Regions from separate parts of the Modestobacter sp. SYSU DS0875 genome, predicted to be linked through region 2. Evidence: riboswitches for the same ligand, from Rfam matches in the RefSeq annotation. Region 2 holds a riboswitch; each other region holds the start of a gene.
What was found. Region 2 has a riboswitch for thiamine pyrophosphate ahead of ACI79Y_RS09610 (alcohol dehydrogenase catalytic domain-containing protein). Riboswitches for the same ligand answer to the same signal wherever they lie in the genome.
Positions count from the first base shown of each region.

Region 1: it holds a riboswitch for thiamine pyrophosphate, as region 2 does, so the genes downstream of both, ACI79Y_RS07235 (purine-cytosine permease family protein) here and ACI79Y_RS09610 (alcohol dehydrogenase catalytic domain-containing protein) in region 2, are expected to answer to the same signal.
Region 3: it holds a riboswitch for thiamine pyrophosphate, as region 2 does, so the genes downstream of both, thiC (phosphomethylpyrimidine synthase ThiC) here and ACI79Y_RS09610 (alcohol dehydrogenase catalytic domain-containing protein) in region 2, are expected to answer to the same signal.
Region 4: it holds a riboswitch for thiamine pyrophosphate, as region 2 does, so the genes downstream of both, thiM (hydroxyethylthiazole kinase) here and ACI79Y_RS09610 (alcohol dehydrogenase catalytic domain-containing protein) in region 2, are expected to answer to the same signal.

Region 1 covers NZ_JBJHAH010000009.1:34,529-39,126, reverse strand. The annotation lists gene thiO (glycine oxidase ThiO) at 1-564, opposite strand, end outside; gene thiE (thiamine phosphate synthase) at 618-1,238, opposite strand; gene ACI79Y_RS07235 (purine-cytosine permease family protein) at 1,235-2,569, opposite strand; TPP riboswitch at 2,561-2,672, opposite strand; gene ACI79Y_RS07230 (thiaminase II/PqqC family protein) at 2,795-3,406, shown strand; gene ACI79Y_RS07225 (TenA family protein) at 3,403-4,035, shown strand; gene ACI79Y_RS07220 (ABC transporter ATP-binding protein) at 4,028-4,598, shown strand, end outside.
Region 2 covers NZ_JBJHAH010000012.1:92,917-97,514, forward strand. The annotation lists gene ACI79Y_RS09600 (hypothetical protein) at 1,178-1,504, opposite strand; gene ACI79Y_RS09605 (hypothetical protein) at 1,651-1,860, shown strand; TPP riboswitch at 1,865-1,973, shown strand; gene ACI79Y_RS09610 (alcohol dehydrogenase catalytic domain-containing protein) at 1,964-2,974, shown strand; gene ACI79Y_RS09615 (MFS transporter) at 3,007-4,257, shown strand; gene ACI79Y_RS09620 (potassium channel family protein) at 4,261-4,598, opposite strand, start outside.
Region 3 covers NZ_JBJHAH010000014.1:69,230-73,827, reverse strand. The annotation lists gene ACI79Y_RS10815 (M18 family aminopeptidase) at 1-1,045, shown strand, start outside; gene ACI79Y_RS10810 (HNH endonuclease signature motif containing protein) at 1,073-2,002, opposite strand; TPP riboswitch at 2,248-2,361, shown strand; gene thiC (phosphomethylpyrimidine synthase ThiC) at 2,355-4,151, shown strand; gene ACI79Y_RS10800 (hypothetical protein) at 4,262-4,598, opposite strand, start outside.
Region 4 covers NZ_JBJHAH010000020.1:48,692-53,289, forward strand. The annotation lists gene ACI79Y_RS13375 (GNAT family N-acetyltransferase) at 1-60, opposite strand, end outside; gene ACI79Y_RS13380 (LamG-like jellyroll fold domain-containing protein) at 107-1,492, opposite strand; gene ACI79Y_RS13385 (hypothetical protein) at 1,489-2,097, opposite strand; TPP riboswitch at 2,243-2,336, shown strand; gene thiM (hydroxyethylthiazole kinase) at 2,329-3,123, shown strand; gene thiE (thiamine phosphate synthase) at 3,123-3,788, shown strand; gene thiD (bifunctional hydroxymethylpyrimidine kinase/phosphomethylpyrimidine kinase) at 3,785-4,598, shown strand, end outside.

The sequences.
Region 1 (4,598 bases), on a different contig from region 2:
CCGGCCGGCCGCCACGGTGAGCTCGGTGGCGCGGTCGCGCACCAGCCGCACCCCGGCGGCGGTGCCGGCGGCCAGCAGGGCGGCGTGCAGTGCGCGCCCGTCGACGGAGTGGTCGCCGTCGACCGCCAGCCCGCCGCGGACCCGGGGGGTGAGCGCGGGCTCCCGGCGGCGGGTCTCCCGGGGGGTGAGCCGTTCGGCGGCCAGCCCGAGCTCGGTCTGGAAGGCGTGCAGCTCGTCGAGCTGGCGAACGTCGTCGGCGTCGAACCCGACGACCAGCGTCCCGGCGGTGCGCAGCTCCACGGGGAGACCGGTGGCCTGCTGGAGCTCGGCGACGAAGGCGGGGTAGCGCTGCAGGGACGCCACGCACAGCCGCAGCAGCGCCTCCTCACCGTAGGACGCCTCGGTGACCGGGGCGAGCATCCCGGCGGCCGCGGCGGAGGCACCGGCACCGGGTGCATCGTCGACGACGGTGACCGACAGCCCGCGCTGCGCGGCCCGCCAGGCCACCGACAGACCGATCAGCCCGCCCCCGGCGACGACGACGTCCACCCGGTCACCGCCCACGGCCTCCTCACCTCCGCCAAGATGGCCATGTTGGCGGGCAGGGGCGGGGGCGGTCACCGGGCGGCGTCCAGTGCGGCCAGCAGCTCCCGGGTCGCCGCGGCGGGGTCGGCGGCGGCGGAGACCGCGCCCACGACGGCGACCCCGGTGGCCCCGGCGGCCAGCAGCGCCGGCACCCGCGCCGCGGTCACCCCGCCGATGGCGATCACCGGGACGTCGACCGCGGCGGCGACCGCCGCGATGCCGCCCGGGCCCAGCGCGTCGGGCAGCCCGGTCTTGGTGGTGGTGGGCCAGGCGGGGCCGACGCCGAGGTAGTCGGCGCCCTCGGCGACCAGCTGCCGGGCGAGCCCGGGGTCGCGGCAGGTGCCGCCGAGCAGGTGATCGGGGCCGGCGACCCGGCGGGCGGCGGCCAGCGGCAGGTCGTCGGCACCCAGGTGGGTGCCGGCGGCGCCGACGGCCAGGGCGACGTCGACCCGGTCGTTGACCAGGCAGGTCGCCCCGGCCGGGGCGCAGACGGCGACGACGGCGCGGGCGAACTCGTACAGCTGCCGGTCGGTGCCGCCCTTGGCGCGGACCTGCACGACCGGCGCCCCGGCGGCGACGGCGGCCTCGACCGCGGCCAGCGCCGCCGCCCCGCCGTGGGCGTCGGTGAGCACGTGCAGCCGTCCCAGGGTCACCGCCGGCGCCCCCGGACCAGCGCCGGAGCCCGCACGACCAGGGTGAGCAGCACGGCCACCGCCAGGCTGACCAGCGACGCGGACCAGCCGTTGGCCGGGTCGATGCCCAGGTCGGTCTGCCGCTCGGTCCACCACGTCGTCCAGCCGGCACCCGGGCCGGCGAAGTACGTGGGCAGGGTGAGCTGGTAGGCGACGAATCCCGCGAGCCACGGCAGCAGCAGCTCCAGGCGGGCCGGCGCGGTGTCGGAGGTGTTCCAGGCGCCGCGGGGCAGCAGCCAGTAGGCCACCAGGAACACCCCGGCCAGCGGCACGAACACCGCGCCGATCAGGAAGAGGAACGGCTCGTAGGCGGCGATGTCGAAGGTCAGCGCCAGCAGCGTGGCGACCGCGCCGACGGCGACCGCCAGCACCCGCCGGTCGGCCCGGGCGACGACGTTCTGCGCGGAGACGGCGGTCGAGTAGACGTTCGCGAACGCCTCGTCCAGCTCGACGACCACCAGCAGCAGCACCGCCAGCGCGCCCAGCGGCACCACCAGCAGCGCGTCGATGACGTCCAGCCCGGCGCTGCCGTAGGCGGCCAGCGCGAGCACCCCGAGGGTGAACATGACGACGGTGGCGATGCCGTAGCCCAGGCCCGCGCCGAGGCCGGCCGCCCGGCTGCTGCGCACGTGCCGGGTGTAGTCGGCGGCCAGCGGGATCCAGGAGACCGGCAGCGCGATGACGATGTCCGCGGCGGTCCAGAACGAGGTGGCGCTGCCCTCGGCGAGCTCGGGCAGCGGCTCGCGGAGCACCTGCACGTAGAGGTAGACCAGCGCGGCGAGCGCCGCCCACACCGCGTAGCGGGCTAGCACCCGGACGACGCCCAGCGGCCGCAGCGCCATCGCGGTGGCCAGCACCCCGGCGCCGAGGACGAACGGCCAGCGCGGCGCGTCGAGCACCCGGGAGGCGGCCTCGGCGATGATCACGATCTCGAAGGTGGCCCAGCCGACGCACTGCACGAGGTTCAGCGCCGTCGGCAGGTAGGAGCTGCGCCGGCCGAGCAGGCCGCGCAGCAGCACCATCGCCGGCACCTGCTCGCGGGCGCCGGCGGCAGCGGTGGCGCCCAGCAGCGCCGCGCCGATGAGGGCGCCGACGACGATGGCGCCGATCGTCACCGCCAGCGAGCGGCCGGGCAGCACCACGTAGACCGCGGCCACCGGCAGCAGCAGGCTGACGCCGAGGTTGCCCCACAGGCCGAGCGCGTCGCGCAGCCCGAGGGTGCGCGGCGGCGCCTCGGTGAGGGTGAGGGGGGCGTCCCCGGTGACAGGGGACGGAGGGGTATCGGTGCTCACGGTGTCGCTCCCTACGCCGGCATTACCCGGTCAGGTTCCAGCGGTCGGCGGCGCTCAGCCGCCCTCTCAGCCCGGTTCCGCCCGAGCTCCCGCACATGGCATCGGCCATGACGCCCGCCACAGTAGGCCACCGGGGCGCGGGGGTGCACCGCCGGGGAACCCCCTCGTCCGGAACACCCCGTTCGGAACTCGGCTGGCGTCGCCGGGCTGGCTAGAGTCGCGGTCGTGCCGGTCGACGAGCTGCTGACCCGTTCCCCCGACGCCTGGCGGGCTGCCACCGCCCACCCCTTCCTCACCGGGGTGCGCGAGGGCACCGTGCCGGTGGCGGCCTTCGAGACCTGGCTGGTGCAGGACGCCCGGTTCGTCGCCGACCTGCTGCGCTTCCAGGCCCGGCTGCTGGCCCGGGCGCCCCGGCCCGCGCAGGCGGTGCTGGCCGGCGGTCTGGTCGCGCTGGTCGACGAGCTGGCCTGGTTCGAGCAGCTGGCCGCGGCCCGCGGGCTCGACCTCGAGGCCCCGACGCTGTCGGCCACCACCGCCTACGCCGAGCTGCTGGCCCGGCTGGACGGCGCCGACGTCCCGACCGGGCTGACCGCGCTGTGGACGATCGAGCGCACCTACCTCGACGCCTGGTCCGGCGCCCTTCCCGGGGCCCCGCAGTACCGCGAGTTCGTCGAGCACTGGACCGTGCCGGGGTTCGCCGGCTACGTGGCCGGGCTCGCCGCGGCGGCCGACGCGTTCCCGGCCGCCGACCCGGATGCGGTGTTCGCCGAGGTGGTCGCCGCCGAGGTGGCGTTCTGGGACATGGCGATGGGCACCACGGCGGGGGGCGCGGCGTGAGCGTCGCGGCGGGCCTCTGGGCGGCCGACGCCGACCTGGCAGCGGCGGCGCTGGCGCACCCGTTCGTGCAGGGGATCGCCGACGGCACGCTGCCCCGCGAGCGGTTCGCCGGCTACGTCGCCCAGGACGCGTTCTTCCTCGACGCCTTCGCCCGGGCCTACCGGCTCGGGGCGGAGAGCAGCGGTGACCCCGGCGTGCGCGCGGTGCTCACCGACCTGCGGGCGGGCGTGCAGGAGGAGTTGCGGCTGCACGCGGGCTACGCGGAGCAGTGGGGGATCGACCTCGCCGACGTCCAGCCGCTGCCGGCGACGTCGGCCTACGTCGACTTCCTGCTCGACGCCGCCGGCCGGGGGGACGCGGCGCTGACCTGCGCCGCGATGACCCCGTGCATGCGGCTGTACGCCCATCTGGGGCAGCAGCTGGCCCCGCGCGCCGCCGGGCCCTACCGGGAGTGGGTGGACACCTACGCCGCGCCGGAGTTCGAGGAGCTCGCCGCCACCCTGGAGCGGCTGCTCGACCAGCTGTGCGCCGGCGCGGCCGACGAGCAGCTCGTCGCGGTGCGGGCCGCCTTCCGCCGGGCCATGGAGCTGGAGGTGGGCTTCTTCGACGCCGCCTGGGCCGGTGCCTGAGGCGGCGTTGCTCGCGGCGGACGACCTGCTGGTGGGCTACGCCGCGGGCGAGCCGGTCTGCGCCCCGGTCACCGTGGCGGTGCAGCCGGGCACCGCGCTGGGCCTGGTCGGACCGAACGGCGCGGGCAAGTCGACCGTGCTGCAGACCCTGGTCGGGCTGCTCACCCCGCTCGGCGGGACGGTGCGCTACGCCGGGGAGCCGGTCGACGAGCGCTCGGCGTCCTTCCGCGCCGAGGTGGCCACCGTGCTCGACGAGGACGCCTTCTTCCCGGCGCTCACCGGGGTGGAGCACCTGCTGCTCACCGCCCGCGGACACGGCGTGGCCGACCCCGAGGACGTCGTCGCCCGGGAGGTCGAGGCGTTCGGGTTGGCCGAGCGGGCCGAGGCGCTGCCCTCGGCGGTCTCCTCCGGGCAGCGGCGGCGGCTCGCGCTGGCCGCAGCGCTCGTGCGCCCGGCCCGGCTGCTGGTGCTCGACGAGCCCGAGCGCCGGTTGGACACCGGGATGCGCCGGCAACTGGCCGCCCGGCTGCGCGACGACGTCACCGCCGGCGCCACGGTGGTGT
Region 2 (4,598 bases):
CCGCACCGCGAGCGGACACTCCGGGTCATCGGCAGGGAGTCCGGCCACCACGTTCGGCGCAGGGGCGCCCATCGTCCGTGCGTCGCCCACGGACACCTCCCGGCCGCTCGAACGGATCCGGGGCTGGCAGCAACAACCCAGCCAGGGCGCTGGCACGGAGGATCCCGGCGAGCCTGACCGGGTCAGGAAGGCCGAGCAGGTCGAGGAGAAGCAGACGAACTAGCCGTGGGACGGGTGGGCCGGCCGCGCAGACGTCGCAGGCCTGATGCCGAATCGGATGGTGCCCGAGATGGTCGGGTCCCTGCAACGACTTCTAGGTTCAGCCTCGGATGGCGAATACATGGCGCCGACCGCTCAACTTGGGCGACCCGCGGAGAGCACTTTGACTAGAACCCAGTGCGCCTAGCTCGCCTCTCCAAGAGTTCCGCAAGCAACCACATGGCGAAGGTCAGCAGAGACGCCACGACGGCGACCACGAATATAATGTTCAGCCACGATGGGACGGTGTTCTCAAGTGCGTTGCACTGAATCCCAAAAGGGAATACTCCGTCGTCTGCATTAGGATGTTCAATCCGGTAAGAGTCATCCCAGCGAGTTGCTGCAGCGGCGCATGAGTCATCCGCGCCGGTTAGATTGAGGGTCCTCCAAATCCCATAGGCTCCAAGCCCGACTGCTAACAATAAGGTGCTGGCCGCTGTGTACAACAAGACCGCCGGTCGTCGCAGCAGGGATGAAACGGTCATGGCGCAAGCGTATAGCTGGCAGTTGCTGGCCAGTCATGCCGACAGGGTCACGGCGAGGATGGCGAGCCGGCACAGAAGAGCAGTACGCCCGCGTTCAAGGCGTTCGAGAACCAGTCGTCGTTGCCCTGGCCAAACCCTGCGGCTGCCTCATCGACGAACACGCGGCCACACTGCACAGACCGCCCAAGTTCTCTCGTCCCCAAGCCTCCGCCGGTTTCATCCCCGTGGCCCCGGCGGAGGCCCAGCCCGCCCCGGATCGATCAGGCCCTCCCGCCCTCGTCTCTGCCCGCGCGGGTTCGCCCCGGCTCGGTTTCCCGGGTCACGCCGTTGACGCCGAACTCGCGTGGTGTATCGAGCCAGTCGAGGAGCACTACGCCGATCTGAACTCCACTTGCGTTTCGCCCTCGGACCCTGCCCAGCTGCGCGTCGCCATCTCAGAGCGGCGGGAGGACCATCACCGCGGTTTCGGTACGGAACACCCCGTAGTCGTCGGTGTCGATACCCTGCGGCAGCAGTGTGCCGACCGGTAGCCGGGTCACCTGCGCGTCGCGCGAGTCTAGAACGGTGACCAGGTCACCCTTCTCCAGCTTCCCGTTGCCGTGGGCCTGGTCATCGATTGCCGAGTACAAGTGCGGCTGGACCAGCGGATTCGGATGGGGTGTCAGCGGGTCGGCGACCTCGACCCGCCACTGGTTCACCCCGGTCAGGGTCGTCGACTCGATCACCGGCGGTCCGCCGGCCTCCATCAGGTAGGACGCCACCCCGAACTCCGTCAGCTCCCAGGTTGTGTTCGGGAATCACCGAACCTGGGCGCCGACCACCACCCGAATTCGCGAGTCACAACCCTGTCCACAGACGCATGACCGGCCTTGACAGGCACGTCGGCGGCGCCCGGCAGACTGCGCGGATGACCGATGCGACGACCCCGATGATCTGCTCGGGCAAGGGCTGCACCAACCAGGCCCGCTGGCGGCTGGTCTGGAACAACCCGAAGCTGCACACCCCGGACCGGGAGAAGGTCTGGACGGCCTGCGACGACCACCGGGAGTCGCTCTCCCATCACCTGGCCATCCGCTCGTTCCTCCGCCGCGTCGAGCCGCTGGAGGACGCCGGGTAGGTTCTCCGGTGCACACGGGAGCCCGGGCGCGGGCTGAGACGGCGGACGACCCCCGCCGACCGTCCAACCTGATCCGGTTCGTACCGGCGGAGGGAGCTGCCCGATGCTCGCTGCCCGTTTCCACGCGGCGCACCAGCCACTGGCCCTGGACGACGTCCCGGTGCCCGAACCCGGCCCGGACGAGGTGCGCGTGCGCATCGGTGCCGCCGGTGTCTGCGGCACCGAGCTGCACTTCACCGACGGGCTCTACGAGCCGGCGAAGAAGCCGATGACGCTGGGCCACGAGGCCGCCGGCACGGTCGAGGCGGTCGGCTCCGCGGTCACCGGCTGGGCCCCGGGCGACCGGGTGGCCGTCTACTACTACCTCTTCTGCGGCTCGTGCCGCTGGTGCCTGCGCGGCCGGCAGAACCTCTGCCTGGCGCCGCGCGGTGTGCTCGCCTTCGCCGCGGACGGCGCCTTCGCCGAGCAGCTCGTCGTCCCCGCGCACTGCCTGGTTCGGCTGCCCGACGAGCTGTCGTTCGAGCAGGCCGCGCCGCTGTGCTGCGCCGGCACCACGGCCGTGCACGCGCTGACCGAGGCCGCCGTCGAACCCGGTGACCTGCTGGTCGTCATGGGCAGCGGCGGGGTCGGGCTGGCCACGGTGCAGGAGGCCCGCCGTCGGGGCGCGACCGTCGTCGCAGTCAGCCGGGACGACGCCCGGCGCGCCGCCGCCCGCGCGACCGGGGCGACGGCGGCGGTGGCCCCCGCCGACCTGGCCGACACCGTGACGCGGCTGTCCGGCGGCCAGGGCGCCGACGTCGTCGTGGAGCTGGCCGGCGTCTCCGCCACGCTGGAGCTGTCCACCGCCGTGCTCGGCCGGCGCGGCCGGCTGACGTTGGTCGGGTACAGCGCCGACTCCCTCACCGTCAGCCCGCTGGCGATGGTCGTCGCCGAGCAGCGGGTCATCTCCAGCGTCGGCAACACCCTCGCCGAGCTGGAGCAGGCCGTGGCCCTCGCCGCGGCCGGCCAGCTCGCTCCCCCGGTGGCCGGGACCCTGCCGCTGAGCCAGGTCAACGACGCGCTCGACCGGCTGCGCACCGGCGACGTCGCCGGCCGGCTGGTGCTCACCCCGTAGCGGCCCGCGGGGCCGTGCCAGGATCGCTCCTCGTGCGACGCCGCCGCGGGGAGACCGCACTGCCCCGCGAGGTCGGCGTGCTCGCCGTCGTCGCCTTCGTCGTCGCGCTCGGCTTCGGCGTGGTCGCGCCGGCGATCCCGCTGTTCGCCCGGTCCTACGGGGTCGGGACGACGGCCGTCGGCTTCGCGGTCAGCGCCTTCGCCTTCTTCCGGTTCGTCTCCGCGTTCGCCGGCGGCTCGCTGGTCGAGCGGATCGGTGAGCGGGTGGTGCTGGCGGCCGGGCTGCTGATCGTCGCGGTCACCACCGGTGCGGCGGGGCTCGCCGGGAGCTACCCGGTGTTCGTGGCGCTGCGCGCGGCCGGCGGCGTGGGCAGCGCGATGTTCACCGTGGCCGCGCTCTCGCTGCTGCTGCGCACCGCCCCGGCGGCGCAGCGTGGCCGGGCCGCGGCCACCTACCAGGGCGGCTTCATCCTCGGCGGCATCGCCGGTCCGGGCGCCGGCGGATTCCTCGCCGAGATCTCCCCTCGGCTGCCCTTCTTCGTCTACGCCGGCTTCCTGCTGGTCGCCGGGGCGGTCGCACTGGTCCTGCTGCGGACCCCCGCGCGGCCGGCAGCCGAGGTGCCGGCCGAGCCGGTGGCCTCCGGCGTCGACCAGGGCGGCGAAGCCGACACGGCGGCCGCCCCTGGCGCGGAGGCGCCCAGCGGAGGCCTCCGGGCAGCTCTGCGGTCGCGGGCCTACCTGGCCGCGCTGGTGGCCAACCTCGGTGTCGGCTGGGTGCTGTTCGGGGTGCGCAACTCACTGGTTCCGCTGTACGTGACCGAGGAGCTCGGCAAGACGGTCGCCTGGGCCGGCGCCGGGCTGCTGGCCGGCTCGGTCGCCCAGGCACTGGGGCTGCTGCGCGCCGGAGCGCTGGCCGACCGCTGGGGCCGTCGCCCGTCGCTGGTGCTCGGCGCGGCGCTGGCCACCGCGTCCCTCGCCGTCCTGGTGCTGCCACCGGCGACCGGGCTGTTCCTGCTGTCCATGGCGAGCTTCGGGCTGGCCGCCTCGCTGCTGGCGAGCGTGCCGGCCGCGGTGGTGGGCGACGTCAGCCCCGCGCGCAGCGGCCGGGTGGTCGCGGTGTTCCAGATGGTCGCCGACCTGGGCGCGGTCTGCGGACCCCTGGTCGCCGGCTGGCTCACCGACGCCCTCTCGTACCAGTGGGCCTTCGGGGTGAGCACCGCGGTGCTGGGCCTCGGCCTGGTGATGGCGCTGGCGATGCCGCGCACCATCCGCCCCGTCAGCTGACCGTCAGCCCGGGCGTAGCCCCGGGTGACCGTGATCGGCGGCATAGGCCGCCAGCACGTCCTCGAGCCCGGCGTCCAGGTGCAGGAACTGCTCGTCGAGGACCCTCGTCAGGTCCTCGACCGCCAGCCGGAGCAGCTCCCCGGCGACCCGGACGTCCTCCCGGGGGGCCTCCCCGGCCGCCCGCTGCAGGTCGACGACCGTGCCGAGCGTGGCGGCCAGCGAGGCGTCCCCCTCGCCGTCCCGGAAGTAGTAGGTCTCGGAGTACTGGGTGAGGTCGACCCGGATCTGCACCAGGTCGGCGGCGAGCCCGTCGAGCAGCGGCGCGGCGAGCCGCCCCTCCG
Region 3 (4,598 bases), on a different contig from region 2:
GCGACTGGTCGGCGCGCACACCGACTCCCCGACGTTCCGGGTGCGGCCGCACTCCGACGTCCGCCAGGCCGGATACCGACTGGTGGGCGTCGAGCCGTACGGCGGCGGGCTGTGGCACACCTGGCTGGACCGCGAGCTGACCGTCGCCGGCCGGGTGGCCCTGCGCGGAGGCGCGGAGGCGCTGGTCGAGCTGCCGGGGGCACCGCTCCGGCTGCCGTCGCTCGCGATCCACCTGGACCGCAGCGTGCGGGAGGGGCTCACCCTCGATCCGCAGCGGCACCTGGTCCCGGTGTGGGACCGCGACCTGGGCACCGAGCCGGGGCTGCGCGAGGCGGTCGCGGCGGCGGTCGGGGTGGGGGTGGACGACGTCGTCGGGCACGACCTGGTGCTGGCCGACACCCAGCCGGCGGCCCGGGCCGGCGCCGACGGCAGCTGGGTGGCCGCGCCGCGGCTGGACGACCTGGCCTGCTGCCACTCCGGGCTGACCGCGCTGATCGGCGCGCCGGCCGGTGAGCGCACGCAGCTGCTGGTCTGCAACGACCACGAGGAGGTGGGCAGCGGATCGATGTCCGGGGCGCGGGGCAGCTTCCTGGAGGACGTCGTCGACCGGCTGGTGGCCGCCACCGACCCGGGGAACGCCCAGGCCGTGCACCGCACGATCGCCCGGTCCGTGCTGGTCAGCGCGGACATGGCGCACGCCGTGCACCCGACCCGGGGGGAACGGCACGAGTCGGCCCACACCCCGCAACTGGGTGGCGGTCCGGTGCTGAAGGTGAACGCCAACCAGGCGTACGCGACCGACGGGGTGGGCGGCGCGTGGTTCGCCGAGCGCTGCGCCTCGGCGTCGGTGCCGGTGCAGTGGTTCGTCAGCCGCGCCGACCTGCCGTGCGGCAGCACCATCGGCCCGCTGACCGCGACCCGGCTGGGCGTCGCCACGGTGGACGTCGGCGCGCCGATGCTGGCGATGCACTCGGCCCGCGAGCTGGCCAGCGCCCGGGACGTCCCGCTGATGGTCGCGGCGCTCACCGCCTGCTTCACCGACTGAACCGCACTGCTGCCCGAGCTCCACGGCTCAGTAGGGCGGCGGGGTGGTGACGGCGGTCAGGCCGGTGGGGATGGTGACGGTGAGCGCGCCGTCGGCGGCCAGCTCGTGCCGCCAACCGGGGGCCTGGTGCTTGCCGCGGTGGTCGGTGGTGCAGTAGCCGGTCAGGTTGGCCGCGCTCGTCGGCCCGTCGCGGTAGGCCACGGCGTGGTCGAGCTCACCGCCGCAGGGCACGCGGCGGCGGCAGCCGGGGAACCGGCAGCGCCGGTCGCGGGCGCGGACGAACCGGTCCAGCTCGGCTCCGGGGCGGTAGCCGTCGGTCGGGCCGGGTGGGCCGATGCGCGGACGGCCGGTGCGGTCGTGCGTGCACTCCCCGGGTCGCTGCCGGCACCGCCGGGCACCGCAGGCGGTGGCGCGGCGGAGCTCGGGGAGGCCGGTCAGCGCGAGGAAGCTCCCGGTCAACGCGTCGGCGAGCACGAGCCGCGGGCGGTCGGCGAGGCCACCACCCCCGTTCCGGGTGAGCAGATCGGCGAGCACCGCCCGCTGCTCGTCGGCGGCGGCCTCCAGCGCGGCCAGGGCGTCGTCGGCGGCGTCGACCTGACCGGCTGGGCCGTTTCGCCGGGCCGCTTCGTCGACCGCGTCGGCCCGGCAGGCGTCGGCGGGCGCACTGGCAGTGCCGCTGAACCGGTCCGGGAGATCGGGTGGCCCGACATCGTCGGCGAGCAGCCACTGTTCCAGCTCAGCCCACCAGCGCGTCGTGTCACCCAGCAGCCGGTGGACCAGCGTCAACGAGCGCTCGAGCAGCCCCTCGACGGCCTCCGCGGTGATCGACAGGGCCACGACCAGCTCCCGGGCGGCCCACTCGCTCACCGGACGCAGCACCTCGGCCCGGGCCGCCCAGCGCTCCGGGCTCATCGCGCAGGCGGTCTGCCGCGCGACCTCCCGATCCGCAGCCTGCACCGTGCCGAGCGGGCCGGCCGACAGACCGCCGACCAGTGGGGACCCCGTCGACACGCCAGAGGGCGCGGCGGAGCCCTCGATGACGGAACCGGCCGGCGTGTCGACGCATTCGATCACGTTCGAAGGAGCAAGCGCGCAAGCCGTTGACCAGCATCGATACGGCCGATTGTGCCCTCGCCCGCGGGGACGAGTGGGGCGCGGAGCCCACGGGGGCTGGCGCCATGGAGCAGCCCAGCCCTAGGCTCACCACGACCCGCGGGAGCCTCACGAACCGAGGCTGAGAGGGCGGCAGGACCGGCCGCTGACCGTTCGCACCTGACCCGGTTAGCACCGGCGTAGGGAGGAACCCCTGATGACTGCCGTCCACACCCCGACCGAGGCCCAGGACAGCGCGTTCCCCGGCTCCCGCAAGACGCACCTGGCCGGCAGCCGCCCGGACCTGCGGGTGCCGATGCGGGAGGTGCAGCTCACCACCGGCGACAGCGTCGTCCTCTACGACACCTCCGGGCCGTACACGGACCCCGGCATCTCGACCGACGTCCGCCGCGGTCTGCCCCGGCTGCGCGAGGCTTGGATCGGGGAGCGCGGTGACACCGAGACCTACGCGGGCCGCCCGGTGCAGCCGATCGACGACGGTCGCCGCACCGACGACGGGCGCGACCTGGACAGCGTCTTCGCCACGACCCACCAGCCGCGGCGGGCGCTGCCCGGCCGCACGGTGACCCAGCTGGCCTACGCCCGCCGCGGCGAGGTGACCGCCGAGATGGAGTTCGTGGCGCTGCGCGAGGGCGTCTCCGTCGAGCACGTCCGCAGCGAGATCGCCCGCGGCCGCGCCGTCCTGCCGGCGAACGTGAACCACCCGGAGTCCGAGCCGATGGCGATCGGCCGCAACCTCCTGGTCAAGATCAACGCCAACATCGGCAACAGCGCCGTCGCCTCCTCGATCGAGGAGGAGGTCGCGAAGATGACCTGGGCGACCCGGTGGGGCGCGGACACGGTCATGGACCTCTCCACCGGCCGGAACATCCACACCACCCGCGAGTGGATCATCCGCAACAGCGCCGTCCCGATCGGGACGGTGCCGATCTACCAGGCGCTGGAGAAGGTGAACGGCAAGGCCGAGGACCTGTCCTGGGAGATCTACCGGGACACCCTGGTCGAGCAGTTCGAGCAGGGCGTCGACTACGTGACCGTGCACGCCGGGGTGCTGCTGCGGTACGTGCCACTGGCCGCCGGCCGCAAGACCGGGATCGTCTCCCGCGGCGGGTCGATCATGGCGGCCTGGTGCCTGGCGCACCACGAGGAGAACTTCCTCTACACGCACTTCCGCGAGATGTGCGAGCTGATGGCCGCCTACGACGTGACCTTCTCCCTGGGCGACGGGCTGCGCCCCGGCTGCATCGCCGACGCCAACGACGAGGCCCAGTTCAGCGAGCTGCGCACGCTGGGCGAGCTGACGAAGATCGCCTGGGAGCACGACGTGCAGGTGATGGTCGAGGGGCCGGGACACGTCCCGATGCACAAGATCAAGGAGAACATGGACCTCCAGCTGGAGGTCTGCGACGAGGCGCCGTTCTACACCTTGGGCCCGCTGACCACCGACGTCGCACCCGGCTACGACCACATCACCAGCGCCATCGGCGCGGCGATGATCGGCTGGTACGGGACGGCGATGCTCTGCTACGTCACACCCAAGGAGCACCTCGGCCTGCCGGACCGGGACGACGTCAAGGACGGCGTCATCACCTACAAGATCGCCGCGCACGCCGCCGACCTGGCCAAGGGGCACCCCGGCGCCCAGGCCTGGGACGACGCCCTCTCCGACGCCCGGTTCGAGTTCCGCTGGGAGGACCAGTTCAACCTCTCCCTCGACCCGACCACGGCCCGCGAGATGCACGACGAGACGTTGCCGGCGCCGGCGGCGAAGACGGCGCACTTCTGCTCCATGTGCGGGCCGCACTTCTGCTCGATGCGGATCAGCCAGGACGTGCGCGCCTACGCCGCGCAGAAGGGGCTGGACGACGCCGAGGCGCTCCGGGCCGGGATGGCGGAGAAGTCCGCCCAGTTCCGCGACGAGGGCGGGCGGGTGTACCTGCCGATGGCCGAGCTGGCGCAGACGGTGGCACCGGAGGACCCGGCGCGCCCCTGATCCACAGGCGGCGCCGGGACGGGCCGGCGCCGCCTGTGGGCCGAGTGGACGACGTGCGGCGAGGCCGGCGCACCGCAGGAGGTCGCCACCGAACGCCCACCTGATCGGCGTCACCGCATGGTCGCCCGGCGCCGCGGCTCCGCCCGGTCAACTCCGCGCAACGCCCACCAGCGGGCACCGGCGATCGCGGCGACGACGGCGGCCAGCACCACCAGCACCCGCGCGACGACGAGCCCGGGAGTCAGGTCCTGGTCGGCGCCGAGCCGCATCGCCGCCAGCAGGCCGATCCCGCCCACGACGGGCAGCAGGACGGCGGCCCGGGTCACCGTCGCCCTGGCCGCCTCCCGGTCGCGGAGCACCGTCGCCAGCGCGACCAGGGTGCCGGCCAGGCACACCAGCCCCATGAGCACGTAGGCCAGCACCGGGCCCGCCGTCGGGTAGCTGCCG
Region 4 (4,598 bases), on a different contig from region 2:
GAGCTCGGCCGGGGTCAGCTCGGCGAAGCGGGCGGTGCGCATCACGGGGGCGTCGGTCACCAGGGCATGGTGCCGGTCCCCCGCGGGCGCAGCTCGGGCGGCCTGGTCAGCTGCCGGCGGCGTACTGCGCGGCGACCTCGTTCGCCGACATCTCCGACAGGTGGAAGCTGGCGTGCGCGAGCGAGCCCGTGAACCAGTAGCTGGTGGGGGCGTCCGGCCAGGTGTTGATGTTGTCGAAGCCGATGCGCCAGTAGCCGGTGAAGTTCTCCGCGGAGACCCCGGTCCGCGCGCCCACCAGTTCGCCGTCCACGTACAGGCGCATCCCGTTGCCCGGTGACAGCGTCGCGGTCATCAGGTGCCACGCGCCGTCGTTGTAGGGGCGCGGCGAGGTGACCGTGGCGATCGTCCCGTTGTAGACGCCGAAGACGAGCCGACCGGTGTTCGTCATGTAGACGTGCCGGTCGTAGGCGCTGGACTGGTCCCCGTTCGTCCCGTTGCCGAAGCCGACCAGCTTGCCGCCCTGGCCGGTGGTGGTGCGGAACCAGAGCTGGACCGTGAAGGTCTGCGGGTTGGTGATCGGGTACGAGGTGTACATCTGCCCGCGGCCGTCGAGCTGGATCGCCCGGGTGCCGTTGGCGCCGCAGCCCGCCGGGCCGCTCGAGGAGCTGTAGACGGTCCCGGCGTACCGGCCGTTGGCCACCGAGCCGGCGGTGCCGCTGTTGTAGGCCACCGATCCGCTGGTCTCCTGCAGCGGGAAGTACCCCGGGGCGGCTGCCCCGGCTCCCGCGCAGGAGAAGTACCGGGCGGCGGTGAAGGCGTTGGCGTGGTTCGCGGTGCTCGCAGTGAACACCGCGCCCGCGGTACCCGGCCAGGCCGCGACCAGCAGTGCGGCGCCGGCAGCTGCCGCGGCAGCCCGCCCCCGCCGGGACCGCAGCGGGCGCCGGCCCCCGCGGCCGGCGCCGCCGGCACCGGGCGGGCGGGGCTGCGCCCCGGCTGAGCGGTGGAGGCGGGCCACCGCAAGCAGCCCGGCCAGGCCGAGTGCTGTCGCGCCGAGCGGCAGCCAGCGGCCCTCGGCGGCCCACAGGACCGGCAGGCCCAAGGAGGGCAGCCGGAGCGTCCCGACACCGTGCACGGCAGCCGGGTCGACCAGCGTCCCGTCCGGCTGCGGGTTGGCGTCGCCCCGCAGGCGCAACCCGCCGGACTCCACCGCCACGAGGCGGTGCAGCCGGAGCTGCCCCGGGGAGTCGGGGTCGTCGACCAGCAGGACCTGACCGGGAGTGAGCTCGGGGATGTCGACGGGGCGGACGACGGCGACGTCACCGGCCTCGACGGCCGGCGACATCGACCCCGACATCACCACGGTCGACTGCCACCCGGCAACGACCGGCAGCACGGAGGCCAGCAGCAGGAGGACCAGGACCCCGAGCGTCGTGCGGGCCAGCAGGGTGAGGGCACGGGCGGCCAGCGACGGCCGACGGGTGTGCTGCGTCATCGGCTGTGCGCCTCCCAGACGAGAGTCGCGGTGGCCGACCCACCCTGGACGGTCAGCGGCGTGCCCGCAGGCAGCGTGTACTTGACCTCGTAGGTCCGCTGCTCGGCGGAGGTGCCCGTGGTGTCCCAGCCGCCCCGACCCCTCGCCCAGTCGTCGGCGGGGAAGGCGCTGAGCGTCCCGTCGTACACGGTGTTCTGGGAGCGGAAGGACGAGCAGCCCGAACCCCCCGGGCCGGCGAAGGTCCCGCCGGTGCCCGAGCGCACGGTCAGCCGCAGGTGGTCGGCGAGGCCCTTGCGGCTGGACACACCGGTGACGTAGAGGCGGACGGTCGCCGGGAGAGTGCCCTGGGAGGTCACCACGATGCACCGCCGGTCGCTCGCCCCCGGCTTCAGCCCGTCGACGGTGAACAGCGTGCCCTCGGCGTCGTCGTCGGTCAGCGTGACCGTCCCGGTGCTGATCGTGGGCAGGGCGTGGGCCGGAGTGGTCGCGGTGAACCCGGCGTACGAGGACTGCCAGACCAGGGCGGTGGCCAGCGCCAGCGCCGCCACCGCGCAGCCGACCACGCCGTGCCTGGCCCGGCCGTGCCGGAGGAGAAGGCTGCGCATCCGGGGTCTCCGCGGGTTCGGGACGCCGCACGGTGCGCGGTCGTCTGAACCCGGACAGTAAGGACGTCGACGCTGGAGAGACAGGCGTGCGGCCACCTCCTCACTCCGCCGGGTGAACGGGGTCGAGGACCGGTGTTAGCGTCGGAGTCCTGACACGGGGTGTCCCGCCCGGGACTGAGATCACACCCGTCGAACCTGCTCCAGTTCGCACTGGCGAAGGGATGTCACCGCGTGGACGCCATCTCCCTGCGCACCGCCCGCGAGGCGCTGCGCGACACCGCACCCCTGGTGCACTGCCTCACCAACACCGTGGTGCAGACGATCACCGCCAACGCGCTGCTCGCCGTGGGCGCGGCCCCGGCGATGGTCGACGACCCGGCCGAGGCCGGCGAGTTCGCCGCCGTCGCCTCCGCGGTGCTGGTCAACGTGGGCACCGTCTCCCAGCGGACCGCCGACGCGATGCGCCTGGCCGCTCGTGCCGCCGGCGAGGCGGGGACCCCGTGGGTGCTCGACCCGGTCGCCGTCGGGGGGCTCGGGTTCCGCACCGCCCTCGCCGCCGACCTGGTCGAGCTGCGGCCCACGGTCGTCCGCGGCAACGCCTCCGAGGTGCTCGCCCTGGCCGGTGCCGGGGCCGGCGGACGCGGTGTCGACAGCACCGCCGCCCCCGACGACGCCGTGGAGGTCGCCGCCTCCCTGGCCCGGCGCACCGGCGGGGTGGTGGCGGTCAGCGGTCCGGTCGACGTCGTCACCGACGGTGAGCGCACGCTGCGCGTCGGCGGCGGCTCGGTCCTGCTCACCCGCACCACCGGCGCCGGGTGCGCGCTGGGCGCGCTGACCGCCGCCTACGTCGCCGCCACCGGCGACCCGCTGCTGGGCACCGTCGCCGCCCACGCGCACGTGGCGCTGGCCGCCGAGGTCGCCGCCGACCTCGCCGACGGGCCGGGCACCTTCGCCCCGCAGTGGCTCGACGCGCTCGACGCCCTCGACGGCGAGGCGCTCACCCGCGCCGACGTCCGCGCCGCCTGATGCGACGCGCCTTCGACCCCACGCTGTACCTGGTCACCGACACCCTGCTCTGCGCACCCCGGTCGGTGCCGGAGGTGGTGGCCGCCGCGGTGGCCGGCGGGGTGACCGCCGTCCAGGTGCGGGACAAGACCGCCAGCCGGCGGGACCTGCTGGCGCTCACCCGCGCTGTCCAGGCGGTGCTCGCCCCCACCCCACGGGTGCGGTTGTTCGTGAACGACGCCGTCGACGTCGCGCTGCTCGCCGGCGCCGACGGGGTGCACGTCGGCCAGGACGACCTCCCGCCCGGCGAGGTGCGCACCCTGCTCGGCACCGATGCCCTGGTCGGGGTCTCGGTGGGCAGCGACGCCGACCTCGACGGGGTGCTGGCCCTGCCGCCGGGCACGGTCGACGTGGTGGGGCTCAGCCCGGTGTGGGCCACCCCGACCAAGCCCGATGCCGGCCCGGGGCTCGGGTTGGCCGGCACCCGGTCGCTGACCGCCCGGGCGCACGCCGGCGGGATCGCCGCCGTCGCGATCGGCGGCATCTCCGCCGCGAACGCCGCCGAGGTGCGGGCGACCGGCGTCGACGGCGTCTGCGTCGTCTCCGGCATCTGCGCCGCCCCCGACCCCGCGGCCGCCGCCCGCGCGCTGCGGGCCACCCTGACCCAGGAGCTGATCGACCGATGACCGCCGCCGTCGCCCTCACCGTCGCCGGCTCCGACCCCAGCGGCGGCGCCGGCATCCAGGCCGACCTGAAGACGTTCAGCGCGCTGGGCGCCTACGGCACCACCGTGCTCACCGCGCTCACCGCGCAGAACACCCGCGGCGTCACCGGCGTGCACGGCGTGCCGGCGGAGTTCGTCGGCGAGCAGCTGCGCACTCTGTTCGCCGACGTGACGGTGCACGCCACCAAGCTCGGCATGCTCGGCACCGCCGAGGTGGTCCGCGAGGTGGCCGCCGCGCTGGCCGACCGGCCGGGCGGCCCGGTGGTGTGCGACCCGGTGATGGTGGCGACCAGCGGTGACCGGCTGATCTCCGAGGAGGCGGTCGCGGCCGTGCGCGCCGACCTGCTGCCGGTCAGTGACCTGATCACCCCGAACGTGCCCGAGGCCGCCGCCCTGCTGGACGTCGCCCCGGCCACGACGGTCGACGAGCTGCCCGGCCAGGCCCAGGCGCTGCTGGCGCTGGGGCCGGCCGCGGTGCTGCTCAAGGGCGGGCACCTGGGCGGGGGGGACGAGGGCCGCGAGTTCAGCACGGACGTGCTGGTCACCGCCGACGCGGTGGTCGAGACCCGGCGCCCGCGGGTGGCGACGACGTCGACGCACGGCACCGGCTGCACGCTCTCCTCCGCGCTGGCCGCGCTGGCCGCCCGCGAGCAGCAGGCGGGGCGGCCGGTGGACTGGGCGTCGCTGGTCGAGCGGGCGCGGGACTACCTGCAGGCCGCCCTGGCCGCCGGAGAGACACTGGGCGTCGGCTCCGGGCACGGCCCGGTGCACC